3 regions of the Streptomyces sp. NPDC001532 genome follow, and region 1 is predicted to be linked to each of the others. Evidence: riboswitches for the same ligand, from Rfam matches in the RefSeq annotation. Region 1 holds a riboswitch; each other region holds the start of a gene.
What was found. A riboswitch is a leader RNA that binds a small molecule or an ion and turns the genes downstream of it on or off. The one in region 1 is predicted to bind cyclic di-AMP.
Positions count from the first base shown of each region.

Region 2: linked by a shared signal. The riboswitch ahead of ABT232_RS09545 (M23 family metallopeptidase) and the one ahead of ABT232_RS02875 (transglycosylase family protein) in region 1 are both predicted to bind cyclic di-AMP.
Region 3: linked by a shared signal. The riboswitch ahead of ABT232_RS30810 (C40 family peptidase) and the one ahead of ABT232_RS02875 (transglycosylase family protein) in region 1 are both predicted to bind cyclic di-AMP.

Region 1 covers NZ_JBEPAL010000002.1:43,631-53,701, reverse strand. The annotation lists gene ABT232_RS02885 (cytochrome P450 family protein) at 1-87, shown strand, start outside; gene ABT232_RS02880 (transglycosylase family protein) at 263-1,321, shown strand; cyclic di-AMP (ydaO/yuaA leader) riboswitch at 1,504-1,674, shown strand; gene ABT232_RS02875 (transglycosylase family protein) at 1,679-2,371, shown strand; gene eno (phosphopyruvate hydratase) at 2,632-3,912, shown strand; gene ABT232_RS02865 (FtsB family cell division protein) at 4,025-4,501, shown strand; gene ABT232_RS02860 (DUF501 domain-containing protein) at 4,522-5,115, shown strand; gene ABT232_RS02855 (Ppx/GppA phosphatase family protein) at 5,112-6,053, shown strand; gene ABT232_RS02850 (DUF2382 domain-containing protein) at 6,188-7,072, shown strand; gene ABT232_RS02845 (NAD(P)/FAD-dependent oxidoreductase) at 7,599-8,987, shown strand; gene ABT232_RS02840 (hypothetical protein) at 9,244-9,723, shown strand; gene ABT232_RS02835 (DUF6571 family protein) at 9,733-10,071, shown strand, end outside.
Region 2 covers NZ_JBEPAL010000007.1:110,882-120,952, reverse strand. The annotation lists gene ABT232_RS09565 (DUF5998 family protein) at 1-565, opposite strand, end outside; gene ABT232_RS09560 (bifunctional acetate--CoA ligase family protein/GNAT family N-acetyltransferase) at 638-3,448, opposite strand; gene ABT232_RS09555 (HPr family phosphocarrier protein) at 3,627-3,908, shown strand; gene ABT232_RS09550 (GntR family transcriptional regulator) at 4,172-4,873, opposite strand; gene ABT232_RS09545 (M23 family metallopeptidase) at 5,070-5,834, opposite strand; cyclic di-AMP (ydaO/yuaA leader) riboswitch at 5,847-6,013, opposite strand; gene ABT232_RS09540 (M16 family metallopeptidase) at 6,217-7,605, opposite strand; gene ABT232_RS09535 (M16 family metallopeptidase) at 7,602-8,996, opposite strand; gene ABT232_RS09530 (DNA gyrase/topoisomerase IV subunit A) at 9,265-10,071, shown strand, end outside.
Region 3 covers NZ_JBEPAL010000043.1:62,999-73,069, reverse strand. The annotation lists gene ABT232_RS30810 (C40 family peptidase) at 521-1,696, opposite strand; cyclic di-AMP (ydaO/yuaA leader) riboswitch at 1,704-1,859, opposite strand; gene pcrA (DNA helicase PcrA) at 2,162-4,642, shown strand; gene ABT232_RS30800 (M23 family metallopeptidase) at 4,736-6,421, opposite strand; gene ABT232_RS30795 (esterase/lipase family protein) at 6,567-7,565, opposite strand; gene icmB (coenzyme B12-dependent isobutyryl CoA mutase small subunit) at 8,013-8,429, shown strand; gene ABT232_RS30785 (DUF5691 domain-containing protein) at 8,907-10,071, opposite strand, start outside.

The sequences.
Region 1 (10,071 bases):
GCGGATCCGGCGGAGCTGCGCTGGCGCGGCGGTCTCATCATGCGCGGACTGCGCACGCTGCCGGTGGAGTTCACACCCCGGCCATGACGACTGCACGTCACGACCGCAAACATGACACTCCCTCACCTCTGTGATCTTCACGTGATCTACGCGGCATTAACTTGTGACAAGTGATCGTCTGCCTATACGTTCACCCATCAGCGCGGCGAGCGTCACAAGATCTCCGCCGCGCCGTCACCGCTGTCTCGCGAAAGGTCCCCGCATGCTCTCCGGGAACGGTCGTCACCGTCGCCCCCGTCAGGCTCCGGCCCTCATCGTCGCGGCCGGAGTGACTGGATCCGCCATCGCCATCCCGCTCCTCGGCGCGACCGGCGCGAGCGCCGCCACCGGTGTGACGTGGGACAGGGTCGCGGAGTGCGAGAGCGGTGGCTCCTGGAGCGCCGACAACGGCAACGGTTACTACGGCGGTCTGCAGATCTCCCAGGACAACTGGGTGGAGTACGGCGGCCTGGACTACGCCGAGAGCCCCGACGTGGCCAGCCGTTCGCAGCAGATAGCCGTCGCCGAGAGGATCCTCGCCGACCAGGGTGTCGGCGCCTGGCCCACCTGCGGCCTGCTCGGCGGCCTGGACGACGACTCCGCACCGGCGGGCGTCGACACCGGCCTCGCGGCTGACGCGGCGTCGGGCGCCTCGGCGACCCCGGACGCCTCCTCGAAGCCCGAGTCCGGCTTGTCCGACTCCTCCGTTTCGACCGGAAGCACCGGTAAGGCGGAAAGCTCTGAAGGTTCCGGTAAGTCCGGTACCTCCGGCGGCTCGGACGCCTCCGGTGATTCCGGATCCTCCGGTTCCGCGTCGTCGTCCCCGTCCTCGGGGTCCGGCTCGGACGGTGAGGCGGAAGGTTCCGGCAAGGACGGGAGCGGCGACTCCCAGGAGGGTGACAGCTCCCTCACCGCCACCACCAAGAACGACGAGTCGGACAAGTCCGGCCAGAACGACCTCTCTTCGGACGCCGTCGAATCCGGCTCCACCGGCTCCGGCCGCCACCGCGGCGACAGCGCCGACGAGGAGGCCGCGGACAGCCGTACGGCCGACTCCTCCGGCCGGCACGCCTCGCGGGACACCACCGCCGCGCGTGACGCGGCCGACGGCTCCTACACGGTCCGCGCCGGCGACAGCCTCTGGGGCATCGCCGACTCCCTTGACCTCCAGGGCGGATGGTCCGCGCTCTACACCGAGAACAAGGACACCGTCGGCGACGACCCCGACCTCATCGTTCCCGGTCAGACCCTTGAAGTAGGGGTCGAACCGGGCGAAAAGTAGCTGGAGTTCGCGTCACGGTTCGGGCTTAATGTCCGAATTGGCAGCGGTGAGATATAGGTCTCAGAAGCCCTGATCGTCTTTGAAATTCCGCGGATCGCGTGTCTACGGTCAAGGCCGCTCGTCACCGCGAGCCCCGGCTGCCGCAACGCCGAATCCTGCCAGCGGCCGTCCGGGAACAGTCGTCGCGTCAAGCGCCGTAGGCAGGAGCGGGGGACCCAAGGTAAGTGCCGGTCCCGGCAGTTCGCTGCCGGAGCCGGCTTGGGGTGAAGCCGCAGCTCGCAAGAGACTGCGGCCGGGCAACTCAACCGGCCCGAACCCGACAGCTCACCTCGCAGGCGTCGGTGAGGGGATCGATCGATGCTGTTTTCCGCCAAGGGCAAGCACCGCCGTCCGTCCAAGGCCACCCGCGCCATCGCCATCGCCGGTGTGACCGGTGCCGCCGTCGCCGCCCCGCTGATGGCCGCCGGCAACGCCTCCGCCGCCACCGCCTCCGAGTGGGACGCCGTCGCCCAGTGCGAGTCCGGCGGCAACTGGTCCATCAACACCGGCAACGGCTACTACGGCGGTCTGCAGTTCTCCGCCTCCACCTGGGCCGCGTACGGCGGCACGCAGTACGCCGCCACGGCCGACCAGGCCTCCAAGGAGCAGCAGATCACCGTCGCCGAGAAGGTCCTCGCGGGCCAGGGCAAGGGCGCCTGGCCGGTCTGCGGCACCGGCCTGTCGAACACCCCGTACGGTGGCGGCAGCGCCTCCTCCTCCACCCCTTCCTCCTCGGCCGGTGACACCGCCACCACCGAGCGCGAGACCGAGGAGCAGAGCGCCTCCCGCTCCGCCGAGCGTCCGGCCGCCGAGAAGACCGTCACCACCCCGACCGGCAAGAAGGTCGAGAAGGGCGACGGCGAGTACAAGGTGGTCAAGGGCGACACCCTCAGCTCGATCGCCGAGGAGCACGACGTCGCGGGCGGCTGGCAGAAGCTGTTCGACCTGAACAAGGACATCGTCGACGACGCCGACGTCATCTACCCGGGCCAGCAGCTGCACCTCAAGTAGGCAGCGGCGGCACCTCCGCCAGGAGAGGCCCGCAGACTCCCCGCCCCGGTGCGCGTTCCCCCGTACGCACCGGGGCGGGGTTCGCTCTTTCTGCCGTGGGTTTTGCGAAACCGTCTTTGTTCCGTTCGGAAACAATTTACTCTCGGTTCCGTCCACGGGGTGGTCGGTCGGCTGGCCGATCGCCCGGAGCCGGTTAGGCTCGTCTCGCAGAGCCACACCCGCGGCCTGCCCACCGCGTCACATTGAAGAAGGAGATGCTCGTGCCGTCCATCGACGTCGTCGTAGCCCGGGAAATCCTGGACTCCCGAGGCAACCCCACGGTCGAGGTCGAGGTCGGCCTCGACGACGGCAGCACGGGTCGTGCCGCCGTTCCGTCCGGTGCCTCCACGGGCGCCTTCGAGGCCATCGAGCTCCGTGACGGCGACCCCAACCGCTACCAGGGCAAGGGTGTCGAGAAGGCCGTCCTGGCCGTCATCGAGCAGATCGGCCCGGAGCTGGTCGGCTACGACGCCACCGAGCAGCGCCTGATCGACCAGGCCATGTTCGACCTGGACGCCACCGACAACAAGGGCTCGCTCGGCGCCAACGCCATCCTCGGCGTCTCCCTGGCCGTCGCCCACGCCGCCTCCGAGGCCAGCGACCTGCCGCTGTTCCGTTACCTGGGCGGCCCGAACGCGCACCTGCTGCCGGTGCCGATGATGAACATCCTGAACGGCGGCTCGCACGCCGACTCCAACGTGGACATCCAGGAGTTCATGATCGCGCCGATCGGCGCGGAGTCCTTCTCCGAGGCGCTGCGCTGGGGCACCGAGGTCTACCACACCCTCAAGAAGGTCCTGAAGAGCAAGGGTCTGGCCACCGGCCTCGGCGACGAGGGCGGCTTCGCCCCGAACCTGGGCTCCAACCGCGAGGCCCTGGACCTGATCCTGGAGGCCATCAAGGAGGCCGGCTACACCCCGGGCGAGCAGATCGCGCTCGCGCTGGACGTGGCCGCGTCCGAGTTCTACAAGGACGGCTCCTACGTCTTCGAGGGCAAGGAGCGCTCCGCCGCCGAGATGACGGAGTACTACGCCGAACTGGTCGAGGCGTACCCGCTGGTCTCCATCGAGGACCCGCTGTTCGAGGACGACTGGGACGGCTGGAAGACCATCACCGACAAGCTCGGTGACAAGGTCCAGCTCGTCGGTGACGACCTGTTCGTCACCAACCCGGAGCGCCTGGCCCGCGGTATCGAGGACGGCGCCGCCAACGCCCTGCTGGTGAAGGTGAACCAGATCGGTTCGCTCACCGAGACCCTGGACGCGGTCGAGCTGGCCCAGCGCAACGGCTTCAAGTGCATGATGTCGCACCGCTCCGGCGAGACCGAGGACGTCACCATCGCCGACCTGGCCGTCGCCACCAACTGCGGCCAGATCAAGACCGGCGCCCCGGCCCGCTCCGAGCGTGTCGCCAAGTACAACCAGCTGCTGCGCATCGAGGAGATCCTCGACGACGCCGCGGTGTACGCCGGCCGCAGCGCCTTCCCGCGCTTCAAGGGCTGATCCCCGGCAGGGCTAAAGCTCAGCCAGTCGTACGTACGTCCCCGTACTCGGTCCCGTACCGTGTGCGGGGACGTACGCACGTACACGCGCCGGCGAACGGGGAGGCGGGACGATGGCCGTGAAGGACCGGGACCGGTTCTCCACCGCGACCAGGATCAGACTGATCGGCGAGCAGACCGCCGCCCGCGTCTACCGCTCGCAGACCCGGCGGCAGGCCCGCCGCTCCCGGCTGACCGGCCGGGCCGCGCTGCTCGCGCTGGTGGTCTGCTCGCTGGTGGTGGCGCTCGCCTACCCGATAAGGCAGTACGTCGCCCAGCGCGCCGAGATCGCCGACCTGGAGCGCGAGCAGCGCCAGGCCCGGGAGCGCGTCGAACAGCTGCGCGACGCCAAGGCGCGATGGCAGGACGACGCCTACGCCGAGCAGCAGATCCGCCGGCGACTGCACTACGTCATGCCCGGCGAGACCGGGTACGTCGTGATCGATCCGAACGCGGTGAAGCAGTCCCGCACCGACACGGGCGGCGCCGACCGCCCCTGGTACTCGAACGTCTGGGACGGCGTCGACAAGGCCGACGCCTCGGACAGTTGAACGGAAACAGAAAGACAGGCATGCAAACGCCCCCGCCGCCCACCCCGCGCACCGAGCCCACCGACGCGGACGTCGAGGCCTTCAAGCAGCAGCTGGGCCGTCCGCCCCGCGGGCTGCGCGCGATCGCGCACCGCTGCCCCTGCGGGCAGCCGGACGTCGTGGAGACGGCCCCGCGGCTGCCCGACGGCACGCCCTTCCCGACGCTGTACTACCTGACGTGCCCTAAGGCCTCCTCGGCGATCGGCACGCTGGAGGCCAACGGCGTGATGAAGGAGATGACGGCCCGGCTGGAGAGCGACCCGGAGCTGGCCGCCGCCTACCGCGCCGCGCACGAGGACTACATCCGGCGCCGGGACGAGATCGAGGTGCTGGCGGGCTTCCCGAGCGCCGGCGGCATGCCGGACCGCGTGAAGTGCCTGCACGTCCTGGTGGCCCACTCGCTGGCCGCAGGACCCGGGGTGAACCCGCTCGGCGACGAGGCCCTGGCCATGCTGCCGGAGTGGTGGCGCAAGGGCGCGTGCGTGACCCTGCCCGACGCGGACTCCGCGGCCTCCGCGGTCTCCGAGGTCTCCGAGGTCTCCGAGGTCTCCGAGGCGGAGGGGGACGCGCAGTGACCCGGGTCGCCGCCGTGGACTGCGGCACGAACTCCATCCGCCTGCTGGTCGCCGACTGCGACCCGGCCACCGGTGAACTCGTCGAGCTGGACCGCCGTATGACGATCGTGCGGCTCGGCCAGGGTGTCGACCGCACCGGGCGGCTGGCCCCCGAGGCGCTGGAGCGGACCTTCGCGGCCTGCCGCGAGTACGCCGCCGTCATCAAGGAGCACGGCGCCCAGCGGCTGCGCTTCGTGGCCACCTCCGCCTCCCGCGACGCCGAGAACCGCGACGACTTCGTCCGCGGCGTGCTGGACATCCTGGGCGTGGAGCCCGAGGTGATCAGCGGGGACCAGGAGGCGGAGTTCTCCTTCACCGGCGCCACCAAGGAACTCAAGGGCCGCACCGACCTCACCACGCCCTACCTGGTCGTCGACATCGGCGGCGGCTCCACCGAGTTCGTCGTCGGCGACGGGCGGGTGCGGGCCGCGCGTTCGGTCGACGTCGGCTGCGTCCGCATGACCGAGCGGCACCTCGTGCACGAGGGTGCCGTGACCGACCCGCCGACCGCGGAGCAGATCGCGGCGATGCGCGCCGACATCGAGGCCGCCCTCGACCTCGCCGAGCGGACCGTGCCGCTGCGCGAGGCGCACACGCTGGTGGGCCTCGCCGGGTCGGTGACGACCGTGTCGGCGATCGCGCAGGAGCTGCCGGAGTACGACTCCGCGGCCATCCACCACTCCCGGATCTCCCACGACAAGGTCCGCGAGATCACCGACTGGCTGCTGCGCTCCACCCACGCCGAGCGGGCCGCCGTACCGTCCATGCATCCCGGACGGGTCGACGTGATCGCCGCCGGCGCCCTCGTACTGCTGGCGATCATGGAGCGGATCGGCGCCGAGGAGGTCGTGGTGAGCGAGCACGACATCCTCGACGGCATCGCGTGGTCGGTGGCGTGACGGGAGCGCACTGAAGCGCGGGAAGTCCGTTCATGGAAAGAATGCGCAGTTTGTCGCCAATGGCTTGTTTCACCCCCTGTCGTGACGGTGACCCGCCCCCTGGGAGTCCTGCCGAGAGAAGGGTGGAACAAGCCATGATCACCAGAGAGCAGATCCCGGCCGTCCTGGACCACGCGGTCCTCGACGAGGGCGGCAAGAAGATCGGCGAGGCCAAGCACGTCTACCTCGACGACGTCACCGGGAGCCCCGAGTGGGTCTCCGTGAAGACGGGCCTGTTCGGCACCAGCGAGACCTTCGTGCCGATCCGTGACGCCTCGGTCGTGGGCGACCACATGGAGGTCCCGTTCTCCAAGAGCAAGGTCAAGGACGCGCCGCACGTGGACGTCGACGCCGGCGGCCATCTGTCGGAGACCGAGGAGCACGAGCTCTACGAGTACTACGGCATGGACTGGGACGACTCCTGGGCGCGCGCCAACCAGCCCGGCGAGGGCGGCTGGGCGCAGGAGGGGACCGGGACGCGCCAGGGCTCCGGAGCGGGCCTGGGGTCCGACATGGGCCAGGGGGCCATGGGTACCGCGGGCATCGGTGCGGCAGGCGAGGAGCTGCGGGACCGGACCGTCGAGGACGACGCCATGACCCGCTCCGAGGAGCGGATGCACGTGGGCGTGGAGCGCCGGGAGGCCGGGCGCGCGCGGCTGCGCAAGTACGTCGTCACCGAAGAGGTGGAGCGCACGGTCCCGGTGCGGCACGAGGAAGTACGCGTCGAGCGGGAGCCGATCACCGACGAGAACCGCGACGCGGCGATGTCCGGGCCGGAGATCAGCGAGGCGGAGCACGAGGTGGTGCTGCACGAGGAGCGGCCGGTGGTGGAGACCGAGGCCGTGCCGGTGGAGCGGGTCCGCCTGACCGCCGAGGAGGAGACCGAGCAGGAGACCGTCCGCGGGCGCGTCCGCAAGGAGCGCATCGAGGGCGACGCCCGGCCGGCCGACGACCCCGACGAGTCCGGACCGCTCCCGTAGGGCGTGCCCGGCCCGAGAAGCCGGACGAGCGCCGCCGACGGGTGTCGGCGGCGCTCTCGGGCGCCAGGCCGCCGGTTCGCCGAGGGCGGTCCGGGGTCACCGCCGGGCGGCGATCGCCACTGGTCAGGGCCTCCGTTGAGCGAATCGGTCAACGTTTGAGCAAGCCATCGACCCGTCCGGTGACACCACGTCGGAAAACTTCGTGAAGTTCTTCACAAGGAATTCAGTCCTGCCGGAGGGTGAAAGGGGCCCACTGGGCCGTTGCGGGGGCTCACCGGCGCGGTCGGCCCGCTCCGGGGATCGGTGCGACGGGGTCCTCGAGGAGGGCCGGCGAGGACTGGTCCAAGGGGTGAGACGAGCCAGAGGAGCAGCTCACGCGGCATTGACAACGGCCCGCCATGCACAGTGGTTCCCTCGCCGCATCATGATCTGGGTCACGCGGGCCGCGCAGGATAGCACAGGCCCTGTCGGAGCTTGTGAAGGGGCGCACGAGCACCCCCCTCCGAGCGGGTGGATACTCGATGGCATGAGCACCACGGAGCGTCCCAGGATCCTCGTAGTAGGCGGTGGGTACGTAGGCCTGTACGCAGCTCGGCGCATTCTCAAGAAGATGCGCTACGGCGAGGCGACCGTCACGGTCGTCGACCCCCGGTCGTACATGACCTACCAGCCCTTCCTCCCCGAAACCGCCGCCGGCAACATCTCCCCGCGACACGTCGTCGTCCCGCTGCGACGCGTGCTCCCCAAGGCGGAGGTCCTCACCGGCCGGGTCACCACCATCGACCAGGACCGCAAGGTCGCCACGATCGCCCCGCTGGTCGGCGAGGCGTACGAGCTGCCCTTCGACTACCTGGTCATCGCGCTCGGCGCGGTCTCCCGCACCTTCCCGATCCCCGGCCTCGCCGAACAGGGCATCGGCATGAAGGGCATCGAGGAGGCCATCGGCCTGCGCAACCACGTGCTGGAGCAACTGGACAAGGCCGACTCCACCACCGACGAGGAGATCCGCCGCAAGGCGCTCACCTTCGTCTTCATCGGTGGTGGCTTCGCCGGCGCCGAGACCATCGGCGAGGTCGAGGACCTGGCCCGCGACGCGGCCAAGTACTACAAGAACGTGTCCCGTGAGGACATGCGCTTCATCCTCGTCGACGCCGCCGACAAGATCCTTCCCGAGGTCGGCCCCAAGCTCGGCCAGTACGGCAAGGAGCACCTGGAGAGCCGCGGCGTGGAGATCTACCTCTCCACCTCGATGGACTCCTGCGTCGACGGCCACGTCGTGCTGAAGAACGGCCTCGAGGTCGACTCCAACACCATCGTCTGGACCGCCGGCGTCAAGCCGAACCCGGTCCTGGCCCGCTACGGCCTCCCGCTGGGCCCGCGCGGTCACGTCGACACAGCCGCCACCCTCCAGGTGCAGGGCACCGACTACATCTGGGCCGCGGGCGACAACGCCCAGGTGCCGGACCTCGTCGGCCGCAAGGCGGGCAACGAGAACGCCTGGTGCCCGCCGAACGCCCAGCACGCGCTGCGCCAGGCCAAGGTCCTCGGCGACAACGTGGTGTCCGGCATGCGGGGCTTCCCGCAGAAGGAGTACAGCCACGCCAACAAGGGCGCGGTCGCGGGCCTCGGCCTGCACAAGGGCGTCGCGATGATCGTCATGGGCAAGATGAAGATCAAGCTCAAGGGACGTCTCGCCTGGTACATGCACCGTGGCTACCACGGCCTGGCGATGCCGACGTGGAACCGCAAGATCCGCGTCTTCGCCGACTGGACCCTCGGCATGTTCCTCAAGCGCGAGGTCGTCGCCCTCGGCGCGCTGGAGTCCCCGCGCGAGGAGTTCTACGAGGCCGCCAAGCCGGCCCCGGCCCCCGCGGCGCCCGCCGTGAAGACCGAGGAGAAGGCCAAGGCCTCCTGACCCCCGGTCACCTCTGAGCACGCCCCCGAAAGGGCCGCCCGCCATCCGTGGTGCGGGCGGCCCTTTCGGCTGTCCGGAACCGCTGAACGCCACGGCGGACGCGAGCTGGCCAGTGCGGCTGTGCTTTCGCGTGGGTGGCATGATTCGACCGGTTGGTTACACAGAGTTGGATATCGTGACGCCGATCATTGCCACATCGTGGTCGGGCGTTCACGGTCCCCCGGGGACGGCTGAGCAGAGACGGGGAGGACCACGCATGGCGTGGGACGAGTGGGACCGGCTGAAGACCCAGGCGAGGGGAGACGACGCCACGGGGATGCGGCTCAATCAGTACCCGGCGGACCAAGGGGGCGTTCGTGCCAACTCGGCTGACCTGGTGGCCCACCAGGACGACCTGGGTGCGGTGGGGCACGAGGCCTACATCCTCTGGGACGAGTTGCGGACAGCGGCAGACATCGCGGGGGCGGGCGTGGACAAGGGCGGCGAAGGATCCACGACGCGGGCGGCGAGCTCGCTGACGGCCCATGGGTTCGGGATGGGGGCCGGTCTGGCGCGGACCGAGGAGATCTGGACGTCCCAGGTGAAATCCGTTCTTCAAGCATGCGCCCACATCTCCAACCATTTGGACCACAGTAGGAAGCTGCACGCGGCGGACGACGCCAGGATCGGCACCCAGGCGGCCGCCGTCGGCGGCGGGGAGCTGACGGTGTCGGAACTGAGCAAGTACTTCAAGTAGGGCGGACCAGTGGCGATCACCTACACGGATCTGCTCGATGTCGACCTGGGCATCCTCGGTACGGCCGTCTCCGACTGGAGGAAGGCCGTCAGCCAACTGAAGAAGCTCGCGGACAACGCGAGGACGGGCATGGTGGCGAAGTCGGAGGCGGCCCGCTGGGCGGGAATGAACGCCACGGTGTCCCGAGCGTTCGTCGCCGAGACCGCGAAGGAAGTCGCCGATCTCCACACGGAGGCGCGCAGCATTCATCGAATTCTGGATGACGCGCATACCGACCTCGTCTCGCTGCAGAAGCAGATCGTGACGGCCGTCCGGGTGGACGCGGTGGAACTGGGCCTCCGGGTCGAG
Region 2 (10,071 bases), on a different contig from region 1:
TGGCCTGCGCGAAGACGAGCGCCTGGCGCACCGTCTCGGGGCCGTCGCCGGCCTCGCTGACGCGCAGGCTGAGGTCGTCCGCCGTCGAGCTGCCGGTGTAGCCGTGGTCGGCCTCGCAGTTGGGGTCGCCGCAGGCGGCGGGCTCCAGGTCGATGCGGGAGACGGCGCCCCAGCCGATGGTCAGCACCACTTCGCGCGGCAGCGTGCCCGGCGTGTACGACTCCGGGTTGGCGACCACGCGGCTCACCACGACCGACGAGATCCGGTCGAGCTTCACGGACTCGGTGGAGGTGGTGGCGTACGGCGTCGGGGAGGTGGTGTCGGCGGCCTGCTCGTCGGTGTGGCTGACGATGAAGCGGTTGCCGGTGAGGACCAGCACGGTGACATGCCGGCGCACCTCGTTCTGGTCGAACGTGGTCTCCTGGTGGACCAGGTACGACCGGATGGGCTCGCCGCCCACGGCGGCCTCCACCGCCTCGGCCACGAGGGCCGGGTAGTAGCCGCTGCGCTCGATCGCCGCTCGCAGCCCCTGGGTCGTCGTACTGGTCTTGGCCATGACGTCCATCCTACGGTGGCGCACCGACTGCGAGGCACCGCTCGGGACGGCTTCGGCGGTCGTGACCGGCTCGGTACCGGGTCAGTAGGCGGGCAGCGTCCGCGGGCCCAGGTCGTCTCGGGCGGGCGGCGGGGCCAGGCGTACCGAGGCGCCCAGGACGCTGACGCCGTGGGGTGCGACGACGACCGGTTCCAGGGTGACCGCGACCACTTCGGGGTGGTCGTCGACGAGCCGGGAGACGCGCAGCAGCAGCTCCTCCAGGGCGGGGGTGTCGACCGGTGCGGAGCCGCGCCAGCCGAACAGCAGCGGTGCCGTGCGGATCGAGCGGACCAGGGTGGTGGCCTCGCGGTCGGTGACCGGAATGAGCCGGTGCGCCATGTCGCCGAGCAGCTGCGAGGCGGCCCCGGCGAGACCGAAGGAGAGCACCGCTCCGGCGGCGGGGTCGATCACCGCGCGTACGACGGTGTCGACGCCGCGCGGTGCCATGCCCTGCACCACCGGGCGCAGCTCCTCCGGCGTCCCGAACAGCTCGGTCAACTCGGTGTACGCCCGGCGCAGTTGCTCCTCGTCCGCCAGGTCCAGCCGGACGCCGCCGAGGTCCGCGCGGTGCCTGAGGTGCGGGGCGGTGGCCTTGAGGGCGACGGGGTAGCCGAGGGAGCGGGCGGCGGCGACGGCGTCCTCGGGGGTGGGGGCGGGGAGCGCGCGGCGCACGGGGATGCCGTAGCGGCCCAGCAGCTCGCAGGTCTCGTCGGTGCCGAGGGTGAGGCCCTGCCCGCGCGCGAGGAGGCCCTCGATCAGCCGGGCGGCGCCCTTCTCGTCGATGTCCTCGTACTCGGGCACCTTGCCGGGGTCGGCGGCCTCGCGTCGCCACTGCCCGTACTTCACGGCCTCGGCGAGGGCGCGGACCGCGCGTTCGGCGGCGGGGTAGGCGGGGATCAGCCGGGTGCCGTCGGGGGTGCCGGCGGCGGGGGCCGGCGCGGGGCCGGTGTCCGGGACCGGGGTGTCCGGGGTGGCGGCACGCGCGCGGGGGGCGGTGCTGGTGGCGGCGGACAGGGCCTCGGCGAGGCCGCCCAGTTCCACGTGCACGACCAGCACCGGCTTGGACGGCGCGCCCTCGGCCGCCGACCGCAGCGCCTCGGCCAGCGCGGCGTCCCCGGCGGGCGTCTCGCCGATCGCGGGTATCGCGGTGACCACCACGGCGTCACAGGTGTCGTCGGCCAGCGCGCGGGCCAGTGCCGCGCGGAAGTCCTCCGGTGCGGCGGCCGTCGTGAGGTCGAGCGGGGGCGTGGGCCGCAGGCCCTCGGAGAGGCAGGCGTCGTAGGTGAGCAGTCCCAGGGACTCGGAGTTGCCGAGGATGGCGACGCGCGGGCCGGCGGGCAGCGGCTGGCGGGCGAGCAGCAGACCGGTGTCCACCAGTTCCGTGATGGTGTCCACGCGCAGCACGCCGGCCTGCCGGAGCAGCGCGGAGACGGTGGCGGGCGGCAGCCGGGTCGCGCGCACCGCGTGTCCCTGCGGGGCGGATCCGGCGCCCTGCACGACGACCAGGGGCTTGGCGGCCGCCGTACGCCGTGCCAGGCGGGTGAACTTGCGGGGGTTGCCGATGGACTCCAGGTACATGAGGACGACGTCGGTGTCCGGGTCGTCGTACCAGTACTGGAGGACGTCGTTGCCGGACACGTCCGCGCGGTTGCCGGAGGAGACGAAGGTGGAGACGCCGGTGACCCCGGTGACGCCGCCGCCTCGCCGGTGCAGGCGGGACAGCAGGGCGATGCCGATGGCGCCGGACTGGGCGAACAGGCCGATCCGGCCGGGGCGGGGCAGCTCGGGGGCGAGGGAGGCGTTGAGCCGGACCTGCGGGGAGTTGTTGATGATCCCGAACGCGTTGGGGCCGATGATCCGCATCCCGTACGCGCGTGCCTGGCGGACGAGGGCCCGCTGGCGCTCGCGTCCCTCGGGGCCGCTCTCGGCGTATCCGGCGGAGAGGACCACGAGGCCCTGCACCCCGTGCTCGCCGCACTCGGCGACGACCTCGGGCACGTGTTCGGCCGGGACGGCGACGACCGCGAGGTCGACGGGGCCGTCGATGTCGCGCACCGACCGGTGGGCCGGCACTCCGTCGAGTTCCCGCTGCCCGTCGGGCAGCGCCTTGTTCACGGCGTACAGCGGCCCGGTGAAACCGGCGTCCCGGATGTTGCCCAGCACGCCGCGGCCGACGCCTCCGGGCGTGCGGCCTGCGCCGACGACGGCGACCGAGCCGGGGGCGAGCAGCCGCTGCACGGACCGCGCCTCCGCGCGGTGTTCGCGCGCGTACTGCACGGCCAGGGAGCGGTCGGTGGGTTCGAGGTCGAGTTCCAGGCGGACGACGCCGTCCTCGAAGCTGCGCTTCTGGGTGTACCCGGCGTCCGTGAACACCTTGATCATCTTGTTGTTGGCGGGCAGCACCTCGGCGGCGAAGCGGCGGATGCCGCGCTCGCGGGCGACGGCGGCGACGTGCTCCAGCAGGGCGGAGGCGACGCCGCGGCCCTGGTGGGCGTCCTGCACGAGGAAGGCGACCTCGGCCTCGTCGGCGGGGGCGGAGGCGGGCAGTCCGTCGGCGCCGATGCGGTCGTAGCGCACGGTGGCGATGAACTCGCCGCCGATGGTGGCCGCGAGTCCCACCCGGTCCACGAAGTCGTGGTGCGTGAAGCGGTGGACGTCCTTCGCGGACAGCCGCGGGTAGGGCGCGAAGAAGCGGTAGTACTTCGACTCGTCCGACACCTGCTCGTAGAAGCTGACCAGGCGCTCCGCGTCGTCGACCGTGATGGGGCGGACGCGCGCGGTGCCGCCGTCGCGCAGCACCACGTCGGCTTCCCAGTGGGCGGGGTACTCGTGCCGGTCCGACGAGGTCTGCATGGGCCCCAGAGTACGGCTCGCGTCCGACAACGGCGCGGGGCAGTCTGTGGGGGACGGGAGCCGGACCGAGGCCGCGGTCCGGCGACGTCTCCGGGGGTGAGGCACGCCCGCTCCGGGCATGCCTCACCGTATGGGAAACTGGTCTAGACAACCCTGAACACCTGAAGGGCAGCATCACATGGCTGAGCGCCGCGTCAACGTCGGCTGGGCCGAGGGTCTCCACGCCCGCCCCGCCTCCATCTTCGTCCGAGCCGCCACGGCCTCCGGCGTCCCGGTCACGATCGCCAAGGCCGACGGGAACCCCGTCAACGCGGCCTCCATGCTGGCCGTCCTCGGCCTGGGCGCCCAGGGCGGCGAGGAGATCGTGCTCGCCTCCGACGCCGAGGGCGCGGACGCCGCGCTCGACCGTCTGGCCAAGCTGGTCTCCGAGGGCCTCGAGGAGCTTCCCGAGACCGTCTGACGCTCGGCGGCAGCCGCATCGGAGCCGCGTCGCCCCTGCCGGGCGGCGCGGCTTCGCCATTCCCCCGCATTCCCCGTATCTCCCGAAAAACTTATGGGGCGCCGCGGCGCCGGCCGACGCGGAATTCCAGGCGCGCCAACCACGCGAGAGAACTTTTCCGGGCACGCGGAAGCGGCCCGACGGGAGAATTCCCGGCGTGCCGATAAAAGGGCAGGACGAATACCAGGCCGCTTGATATCTGCTCTTTGTATACGGTGCCCGTGTTAATGCCGCAGGCCCGACATGTTTACGGCATGTTGCGAGTTCCTCACACGCTCCGGCCGTTCGGCGGCCGAGCCCGGGCGGAACCGCAGCCGGTGCGCGGCGAGGGAGCGCTCGGTGTGCAGGGCGGTGAGCGCCCGGGCCCGCTCGCTGTCCCCGCGCGCCACCGCGTCCACGATCGCGCCGTGCTCGGCCCAGGCCTCCGCGGGGCCGGCCGACGCCTCCACCGCGTACATCCAGGCGATCTTGTGCCGCAGCTGGGTGAGCATCGAGGTCAGGGCGGGGCTGCCGGAGGCCTGGGCCAGCGTCTCGTGGAACCAGCCGCCCAGAGAGCGCAGATCGTCACTGTGGCCCCGGCGGGCCCGCTCCTGGCCCAGCCGGACCAGTCCGCGCAGCACCTTCAGATGCGCCTCGGTGCGCCGCTGCGCCGCGCGGGAGGCACCCAGCGGCTCCAGCAGCAGTCGCATCTCCAGCAGGTCGGAGGCCTCCTGCTCGGTGGGTTCGGCGACGCACGCGCCCGCGTGCCGCCGGGTCACCACGAACCCCTCCGCCTCCAGCGTGCGCAGGGCCTCCCGGACGGGCACGCGCGAGACGCCGTAGCGGCGGGCGAGCAGTTCCTCGGTGAGCCGGCTGCCGCGCTCGTAGACACCCGCGACGATGTCGTCCCGGATCGCCGTGCAGACCGAGTGCGCCGGAATACGCATGACCGACCTCCGCCTTAATCCCCGTGAAACGTCGCTGATTGACGTGTGTTCAGTGACTCTATTGCAATGAGCCGCAATTTCCGATGGCGGGCCGGAATCCATGGATATTTTTTGGACAGCGGGGCGTCCGAAACACCGAAAGCCCCGGCCGGGGCCGGGGCTTCGGGAAGGCTTGTGGAGCGGTGGCGGGCCGCCGTCAGATGCGCACGCCGTGCGCGCGCAGATAGGCGACCGGGTCGATGTCCGAGCCGTACTCCGCGCTGGTGCGGGCCTCGAAGTGCAGATGCGCGCCGGTGACGTTGCCGGTGGCGCCGGACAGGGCGATCTGCTGGCCCGGGGTCACCGTCTGGCCGACGGACACCCCGATGGAGGACAGGTGGCCGTACTGGGTGTACGTGCCGTCGTGCATCCGGATCACCACCTGGTTGCCGTACGCCCCGCCCCAGCCGGCCTCGACGACCGTGCCGGCGCCGACCGCGTGGACGGAGGTGCCGCTCGCGGCGTGGAAGTCGACGCCGGTGTGGCTGCCGGAGGACCACAGGGCGCCGCCGGACTGGTAGCCGGTGGAGACGTAGGAGCCGGCGATCGGCAGCACGAAGGTGTTGAGGCGCTTGCGCTCGGCCTCACGGGCGGCGCGCTCCTCGGCCGCGCGGGCCTTGACGACCGCCTGCTCGGCCCGCTCGGCGGCGGCGGCCTCGGCCTCGCGCTCGGCGGCGGCCTGCTCGGCGGCCTGCTGCTGGGCGGCGGCCTGGGCGTCGATCTGCTGGGCGACCGTGTCGCCGATGGTGATCACCGGCAGCAGGCCGGTCTGCTCGGCGGCCGGCTCGGCGGCGAGCGAGGGGCCCGCCAGGGTACCGATGACACCGGTGGTGGTGAGCGCCGCGACACCCGCGGCGCGGGCGGTGGTGCGGTGCATCCGGCTGGGACGACGGTGCTTCCCGGTGGCGCGCGTGAACGCCATGAAGTGGCTGGTCCTTTCCTTCCCTCTCGCCTACCGGGTTAGCTGACGGGTTCGGAGCAGGAAGGTCTCCTACGGACTTCCTCGCGACCGCGCGGGCGTCCGATTCACCCCAGGGACTTATGGGTTGGGTCCCCGGCTCCCCTGGCTCGCGCCGTACGGGGACTCGGCGATGACTGTCCGGTGCCGCGGGTGCGGCGCACTGCCTGACGAACAGCCCGGATGACGCTAAGCGGGCGCACTTTCAATTCCCAAACCGATCCGGGCTTTTGTAGCGCATGCCACAGGTCAGACAGGCAGCCTCTCCCTCAATTCGGACATCAAGGGGCCCTGGTGACGCATCGGTCACCAGGGCCCCTCGACATCCGCTCGGCTGCCGCCTCGTCTACTCGGCCGTCACGACGGTGACTTCGCCGATGCCAAGAGCCTCGACGGGCTCCTTGATCTGCGCCGCGTCACCGACCAGGACCGTCACCAGACGGTCCACCGGGAAGGCGTTGACGACCGCGGCGGTGGCCTCGACCGTGCCGGTCGCCGCCAGCTGCCGGTACAGCGTCGCCTGGTAGTCGTCCGGCAGGTGCTGCTCGACCTGGTCGGCCAGCGTGCTCGCCACGGCCGCCGCCGTCTCGTACTTCAGCGGCGCCACACCGACCAGGTTCTGCACGGCGACGTCCCGCTCGGCGTCGGTCAGGCCGCCCTCCGCGAGCTTGCGCAGCACCGCCCACAGGTCCTCCAGCGCCGGACCGGTGTTCGGGGTGTCCACGGAGCCGCTGATGGCCAGCAGCGAGGCGCCGGTGCCGTCCGGGGCGGACCGCAGGACCTGCCCGAACGACCGCACGCCGTAGGTGTAGCCCTTCTCCTCGCGCAGGACACGGTCCAGGCGGGAGGTGAGGGTGCCGCCGAGGCAGTAGGTGCCGAGCACCTGGGCGGGCCAGACACGGTCGTGCCGGTCGGCGCCGACACGGCCGATGAGCAGCTGGGTCTGGACCGCGCCGGGACGGTCGACGATGACCACGCGGCCGGTGTCGTCGGCGGTGACCGGCGGCACCGGGCGGGGCTCGGCCGAGGAGCCCGTCCAGGCGCCCAGGGTCTCGCCGAGCAGGGCGTCCAGGTCGATGCCGGTGAGGTCGCCGACCACCACGGCGGTGGCCGTGCCCGGGCGGACGTGCCGCTCGTAGAAGCCGCGGACGGCCGCCGCGTCGATCTTCGCGACCGTCTCCTCGGTGCCCTGGCGGGGGCGCGACATGCGCGACGAGGCCGGGAACAGCTCCCTGGACAGTTCCTTGGCGGCGCGCCGCGCGGGGTTGGCCAGCTCGTGCGGGATCTCGTCCAGCCGGTTGCGGACCAGCCGCTCGACCTCGCTGTCGGCGAAGGCGGGCGCGCGCAGCGCGTCGGCGAGCAGGCCGAGGCCCTTCTCCAGCCGGGAGGCCGGGACCTCCAGGCTCAGCCGGACGCCCGGGTGGTCGGCGTGCGCGTCCAGGGTGGCACCGGCGCGCTCCAGCTCGGCGGCGAAGTCCTCGGCGGAGTGCTTGTCGGTGCCCTCGGAGAAGGCCCGCGCCATGATCGTGGCGACGCCGTCCAGGCCGGCCGGCTCGGCGTCCAGCGGGGCGTCCAGCAGCACCTCGACGGCGACGACCTGCTGGCCGGGGCGGTGGCAGCGCAGGACCGTCAGGCCGTTGTCGAGGGTGGCGCGGGTGGGCGCCGGGAACGCCCAGGGCTTGGCGTCGCCCGGGTGCGGCTGCGGGTGGAAGTCCATCGTGGCGAGCTCGGTCACTTGGCCGCCTCCTCGTTGTCGTCGGCGGCTTCCACGGTCGCCGCGGATTCGGGGTCCTGGGTGCCCTCGACGTCCTCGGGCTGCTCGGGGCTGATCGGCTCGTAGACGAGCACCGCGCGGTTGTCGGGCCGCAGGCGGGCCTTGGCGACCTCCTGGACCTCCTCCGCCGTCACCTCCAGCACCCGCTGCACGGCGGTCAGGGCGAGCTGCGGGTCGCCGAACAGCACCGCGTAGCGGCAGAGTTCGTCGGCGCGGCCGGCGACCGTGCCCAGCCGGTCCAGCCACTCGCGCTCCAGCTGGGCCTGGGCGCGCTCCATCTCCTCGGCGGTCGGGCCCTCCTCGGCGAAGCGGGCCAGCTCCTCGTCGATGGCGGCCTCGATCACCGGCACCTCGACGTCGCCGGAGGTCTTCACGTCCAGCCAGCCCAGGGAGGGTGCCCCGGCCAGCCGCAGCAGGCCGAAGCCGGCCGCGACGGCCGTGCGGTCCCGGCGGACGAGACGGTTGTAGAGGCGGGAGGACTCGCCGCCGCCGAGGACGGTGAGCGCCAGGTCGGCCGCGTCGCACGCGCGCGTGCCGTCGTGCGGGAGGCGGTAGGCGGCCATCAGGGCGCGCGCCGGGACCTCCTCCTCGACGACCTCGCGCAGCTGCTCGCCGATGACCTCCGGCAGCGAGCCGTCGCGCGGGGCGGGCTTGCCGTCGTGGGAGGCGATGGAGCCGAAGTACTTCTCGATCCAGGCGAGGGTCTGCTCGGGGTCGATGTCGCCGACGACCGAGAGCACCGCGTTGTTGGGCGCGTAGTAGGTGCGGAAGAACGCGCGCGCGTCCTCCAGGGTCGCCGCGTCCAGGTCGGCCATCGAGCCGATCGGCGTGTGGTGGTAGGGGTGGCCCTCCGGGTAGGCGAGGGCGGTCAGCTTCTCGAAGGCGGTGCCGTAGGGCACGTTGTCGTAGCGCTGGCGGCGCTCGTTCTTGACGACGTCGCGCTGGTTCTCCATGGACTCGTCGTCCAGGGCGGCCAGCAGGGAGCCCATGCGGTCGGCCTCCAGCCAGAGCGCGAGCTCCAGCTGGTGGGCGGGCATGGTCTCGAAGTAGTTGGTGCGCTCGAAGCTGGTGGTGCCGTTGAGCGAGCCGCCCGCGCCCTGCACCAGCTCGAAGTGACCGTTGCCCTTGACCTGGGCGGAGCCCTGGAACATCAAGTGCTCGAAAAGGTGAGCCAGGCCGGTACGCCCCTTGACCTCGTGGCGCGAGCCGACGTCGTACCAGAGGCACACCGCCGCGACCGGGGTCAGGTGGTCCTCGGAGAGCACCACGCGCAGGCCGTTGGACAGGCGGTGCTCGGTCGCTGTCAGGCCGCCGGAGCCTGCCTCGGCTGTGGCCGTGTGACCCATGGGCATGTACGTCCCTTCGATCGCTGATGCGGTGGCTGAGACCGCTTGTTTCCTGCCGGTCCTGCCACTGTATGCAAGCGTGCGGACGGTCTGCGAAGTTCCCGTGGCGCGTACGCCGAGAGCGAGAACCGGGTTGTCCGCCGAGAGGGCGTAGCCTGCGGGCAGCGGGGGGCCGGGCGGCCTACGCCGGGTCCCGCTCCGCGTTGTCAGTGCCGCGGTCCACAATGGTCCGCGTCAGATCCGTTCACACGCTTCAGCAAGGAGCCAGGCAGCGATGGCCCGCCGCAGCACGAAGACCCCGCCGCCCGACGACTCGTACGAGGAGAAGATTCTCGACATCGACGTCGTCGACGAGATGCAGGGCTCCTTCCTTGAGTACGCGTACTCGGTCATCTACTCCCGCGCCCTGCCGGACGCCCGTGACGGTCTCAAGCCGGTGCACCGGCGCATCGTCTACCAGATGAACGAGATGGGCCTGCGCCCGGAGCGCGGCTATGTGAAGTGCGCCCGCGTGGTCGGCGAGGTCATGGGCAAGCTGCACCCGCACGGTGACGCGTCGATCTACGACGCCCTGGTGCGCATGGCCCAGCCGTTCTCGATGCGGGTCCCGCTGGTGGACGGCCACGGCAACTTCGGCTCCCTGGGCAACGACGACCCGCCGGCCGCCATGCGGTACACCGAGTGCCGGATGGCCGCGGCCACCGGTCTGATGACCGAGTCCATCGAAGAGGACACGGTCGACTTCGCCCCGAACTACGACGGCCAGGAGCGGGAGCCGGTCGCGCTGCCCGCCGCCTTCCCGAACCTCCTGGTGAACGGCGCCTCCGGCATCGCGGTCGGCATGGCCACCAACATGCCGCCGCACAACCTGGGCGAGGTCATCGCCGCCGCCCGCCATCTGATCCGCCACCCGAACGCCGACCTCGACGCGCTGATGAAGCACGTCCCGGGCCCCGACCTGCCCACCGGCGGCCGGATCGTCGGCCTGGCCGGGATCAGGGACGCGTACGAGAGCGGCCGCGGCACCTTCAAGATCCGCGCCACCGTGTCGGTGGAGACCGTCACGGCCCGCCGCAAGGGC
Region 3 (10,071 bases), on a different contig from region 1:
GACGCTCGTACCCCAGTGGCTGGCCTTCATCGCCCGCCGCCCGCCGCCCGCCGCCCGCCGCCCGCCGCCCGGCGTCCGGCCTCCGCCGCTTGGCCTCCGGCGCCCAGCGCCGGGCCTTCAGCGCCGCCCTTCATCGCCCGCCGCCGGGCGCCCGGCCCCCGAGGCCCGGCGCCAGTTGCGCGCCCTTGAGCGCCCGGTGCCCAACGCTCGGCCCTCAGCGCCAGCTGCCCGGCCGCCGGCGCGCGCGCCGTCCGGCCCTCAGCGCCCGACGCCCGGCCCCCGAGGCCCAGCGCCAGCTGCCCGACCTCGAGCACCCAGCCCTCTACGCCCTGCGCAGGCTGCCCGGCCCTGAGCGCCGGGCCTTCAGCCCTCGGCCCCCGAGGCCCAGCGCCAGCTGCCCGACCTCCAGCGCCTGGCGCCCAACCCTCTACGCCCGGCGCCAGCTGCCCGGCCCTCAGTGCCCGCCGCCGGCTGCCCGCCGTCCCGCTTCCGCCACCCCGGATCAGCCCGCCGCCCCGGCTCAGGCCGGTCGTACCACGCTGTGGATCGACGACTCGCCGTCGTAGTAGATCGATTCCTCGCGTACGTACGCCCCGGGCTTCGGCGCGTGGATCATCATTCCGTTGCCGATGTAGATGCCGACGTGGGTGATGTCGTCGTAGAAGAAGACGAGGTCGCCGGGCTGGGCGGCGGCGACGGAGACCGTGGTGCCGGCGTTCACCTGGTCGTAGGTGGTGCGGGGGAGGGTGACGCCGGCGGCCTTCCAGGCGGCCTGGGTGAGGCCGGAGCAGTCGTAGGAGTCGGGCCCGGTGGCGCCCCAGACGTAGGGCTTGCCGATCTGCGCGCGGGAGAAGGCGAGCGCCTTCTCGGCCTTGGCGGCGTACGTGGAGTCGGTGGCGGTGGAGGTGTCCCCGGTGCTCTCCTGCTGAGGGGCCTGCTCCTGCGCGGTCTCCTGCGCGGCGGCCTCCTCCTGCTGCCGCTGCTCCTCCGCCTCGGCCTGCTGCCGCGCGAGCTCGGCGGCCTTGCGGGCGGCCTCCTCCTGCTTGCGCTTCTCGATCGCCGCGAGCCGCGCCTTCTCCTCCGCGGTCAGCTGCGACAGCAGCTCCCGCGCGGTGGACAGCTTCTTCTGGACGGTCGCCTTGGCCGTCCTGAGGTCGGTCTGCGAGTCGGTGAGCGTCTGGAGGCTCTCGGTGGCCTCGCGACGCTTCTCCATCGTCTCGGTCTGCTGAGCGAAGTAGTCGTCGACCGCTTCCTTCTGACGGCTGGTCAGTCGGCCCATCAGCTGAGTCTGGTCGAAGTAGTCCTGCGGGGTGTCCGCGAGCAGGAAGGTCGCGGTGTCGGGGGCGGCGGCCCCGGTGCGGTACTGGGCCGCGGCGTACGAGCCCAGTTCGGCGCGTGCCTCGTTGAGCTTCTGTGCGCGCTCGGCGACGTCGTCCAGGAGGGTGTCGACGCGCTTGCGCTGCTTGGTGGTCCGCTCCTTGGCCGCGTTGTACTTCTCGGTCGCCGACTCCGCCTGGCGGTAGAGATCGTCGACCTTCTTCTCGACCTCCTCCAGGCTCGGCTTGTCGTCGGTCGAGGGAGCGGCGTCGGCGGTCTGCGAGAGCAGGGCCACGGAGGTGAGGGCCGCGGTGGCGAGGGCGGGGGTGCGTATGCCTGCCACGCGCGCGGTGGGACGCGACTTGCGGTGCGACGCCAAGGGAGGCGACTCCTTCCATCGGCCGCCTACCGGGTTAGCTGTCGGGTTCGGGCGGGTCGTTAGGAAGGGTTGCCCTACGGTCCGCTCCCCGGAGGGAGGGGCCGATTCACCCCAGAGTTCGGTGGGTCCCCGGCTCCGGGCCCGGTGTGGGCGCGCAGGACTCGGCGGAGGCCGTACGGTCCGGCGGGGTTCGCCGGTGGGGGTCGTACGGCCTGCCCGGCACGGTAGCCAACTCGTGTGCCGACTGTGAAGGTTGGTGGGTGATATGCCCGATACATTTTCGTGACCTTCCGGTCGGGGTCGCTCGCCGTCGTCGATCCGGAGCGCTGCGTGGCGGGTTGGCCTTGTAATCGTGTGGACGCGAGCCGTGACGAGAGGCATTCCCAAGATCATCGGTGAGGTGTGACGGGGATGTCTTCCGGGTGGCCCTCGGTTGTCAGTGGGGCGCCCTAGACTCGGAGAGCGATGAGCAGCCTCTTTGACGACAGCTTCCTGGCGGACCTCCAGGCCCCGCGGGCCCACGCGGAGGAGCCCCCGCCGCCGCCCGAGGACGATCACGTACCGGAGTCGATCCCGGACGATCTGTTCGGCGGGAAGTTCGACCTGCCACCGGACCGGGACGCCCACTACCGCGACGGCGCCCCGCGCCCCGTGGTCGACCCGGCCGTGCTCCTGGAGGGGCTGAACGAGAACCAGCGCGCCGCCGTCGTCCACTCCGGCACCCCGCTGCTCATCGTGGCCGGCGCCGGCTCCGGCAAGACCCGCGTGCTCACCCACCGCATCGCCCACCTGCTGGGCGAGCGGGGCGTGCACCCCGGGCAGATCCTCGCGATCACCTTCACCAACAAGGCCGCGGGCGAGATGAAGGAGCGCGTCGAGCAGCTCGTCGGCCCGCGCGCCAACGCCATGTGGGTGATGACCTTCCACAGCGCGTGCGTCCGCATCCTGCGCCGCGAGAGCAAGAAGCTCGGCTTCACCTCGTCGTTCTCGATCTACGACGCCGCCGACTCCAAGCGCCTGATGGCCCTGGTCTGCCGCGATCTCGAGCTGGACCCCAAGCGTTTCCCGCCGAAGTCCTTCAGCGCCAAGATCAGCAACCTGAAGAACGAGCTGATCGACGAGGAGGACTTCGCCGCCCAGGCCACCGACGGCTTCGAGAAGACCCTCGCCCAGGCCTACGCCATGTACCAGTCGCGCCTGCGCGAGGCGAACGCGCTGGACTTCGACGACCTGATCATGACGACGGTCAACCTGCTGCGCGCCTTCCCGGACGTCGCCGAGCACTACCGCCGCCGCTTCCGCCACGTGCTGGTCGACGAGTACCAGGACACCAACCACGCCCAGTACGCCCTGGTCCGCGAGCTGGTCGGCACCTCCGAGCACCCGGTGGACGTACCGCCCAGCGAGGACGACCTGGCTCCCGCCGAGCTGTGCGTCGTGGGTGACGCCGACCAGTCGATCTACGCCTTCCGCGGCGCGACGATCCGCAACATCCTCCAGTTCGAGGAGGACTACCCGAACGCGACGACGATCCTGCTGGAGCAGAACTACCGCTCCACCCAGACGATCCTCTCCGCTGCCAACGCGGTCATCGAGCGCAACGAGTCCCGCCGCCCCAAGAACCTGTGGACCAACGCGGGCGCGGGCGCGCGCATCACCGGCTACGTCGCCGACACCGAGCACGACGAGGCTCAGTTCGTCGCCGACGAGATAGACCGCCTCACGGACGCGGGTGACGCGAAGGCCGGCGACGTCGCCGTCTTCTACCGGACGAACGCCCAGTCCCGTGTCTTCGAAGAGGTCTTCATCCGCGTCGGTCTGCCCTACAAGGTCGTCGGCGGCGTCCGCTTCTACGAGCGCAAGGAGGTCCGGGACGTCCTGGCCTACCTGCGTGTCCTGTCCAACCCCGAGGACTCGGTCCCGCTGCGTCGCATCCTGAACGTGCCCAAGCGCGGCATCGGCGACCGCGCCGAGGCGATGATCGACGCCCTGTCCCAACGGGAGAAGATCAGCTTCCCGCAGGCGCTGAAGCGGGTCGACGAGGCGTACGGCATGGCCGCGCGGTCCACCAACGCGGTCAAGCGGTTCAACACGCTGATGGAGGAGCTGCGCACGATCGTCGAGTCCGGCGCCGGACCGGCGACGATCCTAGAGGCGGTGCTCGAACGCACGGGCTACCTCGCCGAGCTTCAGGCCTCCACCGACCCGCAGGACGAGACCCGTATCGAGAACCTCCAGGAACTCGCCGCCGTCGCCCTGGAGTTCGAGCAGGAGTCCGGTGAGGGTGAGACCGCCGGCTCGCTCTCCGAATTCCTGGAGCGGGTCGCGCTGGTCGCGGACTCCGACCAGATCCCCGACGAGGAGGACGGCGACGGCGTCATCACACTGATGACCCTGCACACCGCCAAGGGCCTGGAGTTCCCGGTGGTCTTCCTCACCGGCATGGAGGACGGCGTCTTCCCGCACATGCGGGCCCTCGGCGAGACCAAGGAGCTGGAGGAGGAGCGCCGCCTGGCGTACGTGGGCATCACCCGCGCGCGGGAGCGGCTGTACCTCACCCGCTCCTCCATGCGCAGCGCCTGGGGACAGCCGCAGTACAACCCGCCGTCGCGGTTCCTGGAGGAGATCCCTCCGACGCACGTCGACTGGAAGCGCACGGGTGCCGTCGCGGCTCCGGCCGGCCCGGTCTCGGGTGTGGCCGCCTCGCTGTCGTCGTCGCGCTCCCGCTCGTCGGCGTCCGGCGCCTCCGGCTTCGCCACCCGCCGCACCGCCGAGAAGCCGGTGGTGTCCCTGGCCGTCGGCGACCGGGTCACACACGACCAGTTCGGGCTCGGCACCGTGGTCGGGGTCAAGGGCACCGGCGCGAACGCCGAGGCCACGATCGACTTCGGCGACACCAAGCCCAAGCGGCTCCTGCTGCGGTACGCGCCGGTGGAGAAGCTGTAGCGCCGACGACGCCATGCCGTAGCGCCGAAGACACCATGAGGAAAGCCCCCGCCGGGCACATGGCGGGGGCTCACTCGAAGGGTGTGTGCGGTCCTACGACGGGTCCAGGCCGTGGCTGCGCAGCCAGGACAGCGGGTCTATGGCCGAGCCGCCGCCCGGACGGACCTCGAAGTGCAGGTGCGGACCGGTCGAGTTGCCGGAGTTCCCGGAGTAGGCGATCGCGTCGCCGGCCTTGACGGTCGTACCGGACGCGACGGTGTAGCTGGAGAGGTGGCAGTACCAGGTCTCCGTGCCGTCCTTCGCCGTCACGATCATCATGTTGCCGTAGGCGCTGTTCCACTCGGTGCGGACGGTGCCGTCGGTGGCGGCCATCACGGTCGAACCGTAGGAGACCGGGAAGTCGATGCCGGTGTGCACGGACATCCAGTTGATGCCGGCCTGGCCGTAGTAGGCGCTGAGACCGTGCTGAGCGACCGGGAGGGCGAACTTCGGGCGGAGCCGTTCCTTGCGGGCGGCCTCCTCGGCGGCCCGCCTCCGCTCCGCCTCCTGCTGCGCCTTGAGGTCGATGCGCTCCTGGGTGCGGCTGGCCCGGTCGGCGAAGTCGTCGGCCTCCGCGGAGAGGCTTTCCAGCTGGGTGTCCAGCTTGTTGTTGGCGGCGGACGGTTTCACCGGCTGGGCGTCGGCCGCGGTGGTCGAGGTCTCCTGGGTGTCGTCGGCGAACGTGCCGACCGAGGCGGCGGCGATACCGGCGACGCCCATGACGCAGGCCGAGGGCACGGCGACGGTCAGCAGTGCGGACCGCTTGGCGGGCGTACGGCGGCGGGAACGGGAGCCGCTGCGGGAGGCCGCGCGCGAGACCGGGGCGGGGGTGGCCTCTTCCTGGTCGTCGAGCAGTTCCACGACGGGGAGTTCGCCGGTGGCGGCCAGGCCGTCCTCTGCCGGAACGGTTTGCCCCGGTCCGTCGTAGGAGTTGTCGTCCGCGTACCCGGCCGGGTCCTCGTAGCCCGCGGACTCCTCGTAACCGGTGGTCTCTTCGTAGGACGCGGGGTCCTCGTAGGCCGTGGGCTCTTCGTAGGAGACCTGCTCGTAGGTGGCGGTCGCCTGCTGCTCGGCGTCGGTGCCGGCGGTGTTCCACTGGGTGGCGTCGTAGGCGCCGGTGTCGAAGGTCTGCGTGCCCCAGTCCCACTGCTGGGTCTGGTCCGCCGGACTGCCGCTCTGCTCGGGCTGGAGCCAGGAGCTCGCGTCCCACTGGCCGCTGACGTCCGGGGCGGTGCCCTGATGCGGGATGCCGGCGACCTGCTGATACTCGGCCGACCAGGCGGTCGTGTCGTAGGCGCCGGTGTCGTAGGCGGCGTGGTGCTGGGCCGCGTACGGGTCCTGGTTCAGGGTGTGGTGGCTGCCGGTGTTCCACTGGGCGGAGTCGTACGCGCCGGTGTCGTGGCCGCTGTCGTGCATGTCGCCGAAGAGCGGGTCGGCCTGGAAGGTGGTCGTGGACGACGCGGCATGGTGGCCGGAGGTGTCAAAACCGCCCGCCGGGTAACTGCCGTATGTGGTGAAGTCGCCGTAGTGGGCTTCCTGGGAGCCGTACGACGCGTAGGGCGCCGAGGAGGCATCGGAAGCCGGAGCCGGGGTGGTTGTGCCCCCCGACGGGTGACGGTCGTTCACCAACTTCTCTTTCGCCTCGACAACAGGGGCTGCCAGAGCAGTGCGGCGACTGTACCCGGCGGTACGCGGGCACGACAATCTTCGACAGGTTTCATGCTCGCGGGAAACGGGCATTCGGCCGTGTTTCGGGGGCAGGCGGGCACGACTTTGGCTTTGTGTTCGAAGTCTGTTCGACCCCGAGTGGCTGTCAGGCGCCGATGAGACGGCTGTGTGGACCAGTCGTTGAGCCCTTTCGCGGGTCTCTTCGGCGAGGGAGCGATCAGGCCACGGTCGCGCCGTCGGTGTGCGCGGTGGCGTCCGAGCTCGCCGGATGCGCCGGATACGCCTGGTCGAGGGCCTGGCGTATGCCGGTCGCGACGGCCGGATGGACCGGAAGGGCGAGATGTCCGATCCCGGTCACTCGCACATTGCGCACTATCAGGTCGGGATGGTCGAGGCGGGCGGCCTCCGGCGGGACCATCACATGGTCGAGGTCGCTCCAGAAACAGACGAACCGCGTCCGGCAGCCCGGCGCGGGTCCGGCCAGCTCCTCGATCACATCGGAGGTGGGCCGCATCTGCCGCACGATCGGATGGGCGTTGGCCAGCCGCGCCACCCGGGTGCCGGAGTGCGGCGTACCGAGGGTGATCAGGGTGCGGACGCGCCGGTCGCCACCGAGTCGCTGGACGTAGTACCGGGCGATCAGGCCGCCGAGGCTGTGGCCGACCACGTCCACCCGATCGCTGCCCGTGCGCTCGCAGATCTCCTCGATGTGCCGGCCGAGCAGTGCGGCCGCGGTGCGGACGTCGCAGGTCAGCGGGGAGTAGTTGAGCGATGCGAGGTGGCGGACGCCGAGCTGGGCGAGGCTGCGGCGGAGGAGCACGAAGACCGAGCGGTTGTCGATGAAGCCGTGCAGCAGGACGACCGGTGGCCGGACGTTCGCCGGCAGTCGCGGCGCCGCATCGCCGTCAGGGGGAGGGGTGGCGGGGGGCCTGCGCTCCTGGGTGATGCCGGACGGATAGAGCACGAGGTGGGCGGCGAGCACCGCGATCTCCAGGGCGGTCGCCTTGAGGAGAGCCGCGGACAGTCCGCTCAGACCGCTCGGGAGGGCCGGGAGGGCTGGGAGCAGACGCCGGCGGATCGACGGGAGGAGGGGAAGGGGAAAGAAGGGGAGTGAGGAGAAGGAGAGCGAGGAGAAGGAGAGTGAGGAGAAGAGGGGTGAAGGAAAAGGGAGGGGGAGAAGGGGCGGTAGTGCCCGGGTGAGCTGTAAGGCCTTCATGGCCGACCTCCTGTCGGCACGCGGGAGGGCGGCGCTGTCCCCCGTGTGCTTCCGAAGGGGGCCGCGATGGAGGCGGTCGGCGGCGGGGCGGGTCTGGTGTCCTCGCTGCGGCTCCCGGCGCGCAGGGTTCCGACATGGCCCGTGGGTCGTCGGCTGGTGCGGCGCGTGGGCCGCCAGGGCTCGGAACGGTGCGCTGCGAATATGTCCCACGTGTGATTTCCCCCTCCCTCTTCACCGCGAAACTGCCGGTTGCGGGATGCTGGCGATAACGTTCGTTCACTTCACCGGGTCCGAGCCCGGTGAGGTGTCCGTGCCGTGGTGGCGTCCCCGGAGGCTGGGCGACGGACCGATCGGAACGAATGTGTGATACGCGCCACATGCACGGCATGTGTGATGTGTGCGGTACTTGTCGGTACGGATGGATGTAGTCGCTTCATGGAGGCAGTGATGGGTGTGGCAGCCGGTCCGATCCGCGTGGTGGTCGCCAAGCCGGGGCTCGACGGCCACGATCGTGGGGCCAAGGTGATCGCGCGGGCGCTGCGCGACGCCGGTATGGAGGTCATCTACACCGGGCTTCACCAGACTCCGGAGCAGATCGTCGACACGGCGATCCAGGAGGACGCCGACGCGATCGGCCTGTCCATCCTCTCCGGCGCGCACAACACGCTCTTCGCGGCGGTGATCGAGCTGCTCAAGGAGCGTGACGCCGCGGACATCCTGGTCTTCGGCGGCGGGATCATCCCCGAGGCCGACATCGCTCCGCTGAAGGAGAAGGGTGTCGCCGAGATCTTCACGCCCGGGGCGACGACCGCGTCGATCGTGGACTGGGTGCGGGCCAACGTACGGCAGCCGGCCGAGGCGTAGGCCTCCGGCGGTGCGGGTGGGCCGCGGTGGCCGCCGCGGGCCTGACGCTTCCTTCCGGGCTCCCGCTCCGGCCTGAGCGGGCCCGGCCCGCGAAGGCCTGCGTGGGCGCCGAACCAGATGGCCTGGGGGCCGGACCAGAGGGCCTGTCGTTGGGCGGGTCGCGCTTGCGGGGACTGCAGACGGCCGAGTGGGGCGTGCGAGGTCTGCCTGCGGCCGGGTCGGGCGTGCGAGGCCTGCCGAGGACCGGGTTCGCGGGTGCGATCGAAGGCCTGTCGGCAGCGGGCTCGGACGTCGGAGCGACGGCTCCGCCGAACAGCGAGGCCGGGTGTCGGAGCGAAGGCCCTGCGAACAGCGGGGGCCGGGTCGGTCCGAAGACTCTGCCGAACAGTGGGTTTGGGCGTCGGCTGAAGACACTGTCGAACAGTGGGGCCGGATGTCGGACCGAAGGCCGGAGCGGTGGCGCGAGCGGGTGTCGGGTCAGTTGCCGGGTGGGCCGATGGTGTCGGCCTGCGATGTCTGTCCCAGTTCCTCGGCCATGGCCGCCCGCAGTCGCAGAGTGGTCACCAGGCGCTGGAACGCCTCGGTCCAGTAGCCGCCCGCGCCCGGTGACGCGTCCTCCGCTTCCTCCGGCGCCGCCAGGAGCCCGTCGAGGCGGCCGGCCTCGGAAGGATCCAGACACCGCTCGGCCAGCCCCATCACTCCGCTGAAGCTCCATGGATAACTCCCCGCGTCCCGCGCGATGTTGAGAGCGTCGACGACCGCCCGCCCCAGCGGCGCGGCCCACGGCACCGCACACACTCCGAGCAGCTGGAACGCCTCCGACAGCCCGTGTGCCGCGATGAACCCGGCGACCCACGCGGCCCGCTCGTCCGCGCCGAGCGTGCCCAGCAGCTTGGCCCGCTCCGCCAGGGACACCGCGCCCGGCCCGCCCGCCTCGGGGGAGGATGGTGTGCCGAGCAGGGCCTGGGCCCATTCGGCGTCCCGCTGCCGCACCGCCGCCCGGCACCAGGCCGCGTGCAGCTCGCCCCGCCAGTCGTCGGCCACCGGCAGCGCCAGGATCTCCCTCGGCGTACGGCGGCCCAGCCGCGCCGGCCAGGCAGAGAGCGGCGCCGCCTCCACCAACTGACCGAACCACCACGACCGTTCACCCCGTCCCGCCGGAGCCTTGGCGACCACGCCGTCGCGCTCCATGCCCGCGTCGCACTCGTGCGGAGCCTCCACCACCAGCGTCGGCGCGTCCCCGGTGTGATCGACGGCCACGCAGGCCGCCGCCCGGACCGCCATCCGCCCGGCCAGCGCGGAACCCGGCAGCGCGGACAGCAGCTCCGCCGCGGTGGCCCGCACATTGCGGCTCCGGTCGGCCAGCGCCTGCTCCAGGAAGGGCTCGTCCTCGGCGCTCAGTCCGGAGCGCAGCGAGTCCAGGAACATCAGCCGGTCCTCGGCCCGCTCCGTCGGCCATGTTCCCGCCAGCAGTTCCCGGGCGCCGGCCGGGTCGTACGCGCGGATCGCCGCCAGCAGGGCGACCCGCTCCGCGAACAGGCCCTCCCGCCACAGCCGCCGCACCCGTTCGGTGTCCTCCAGCCGGGGGAGCGCCGCCTCGCCGCCGGGTGCCGAGCGCAGCGCGAACCGCCAGTCCGGGTTC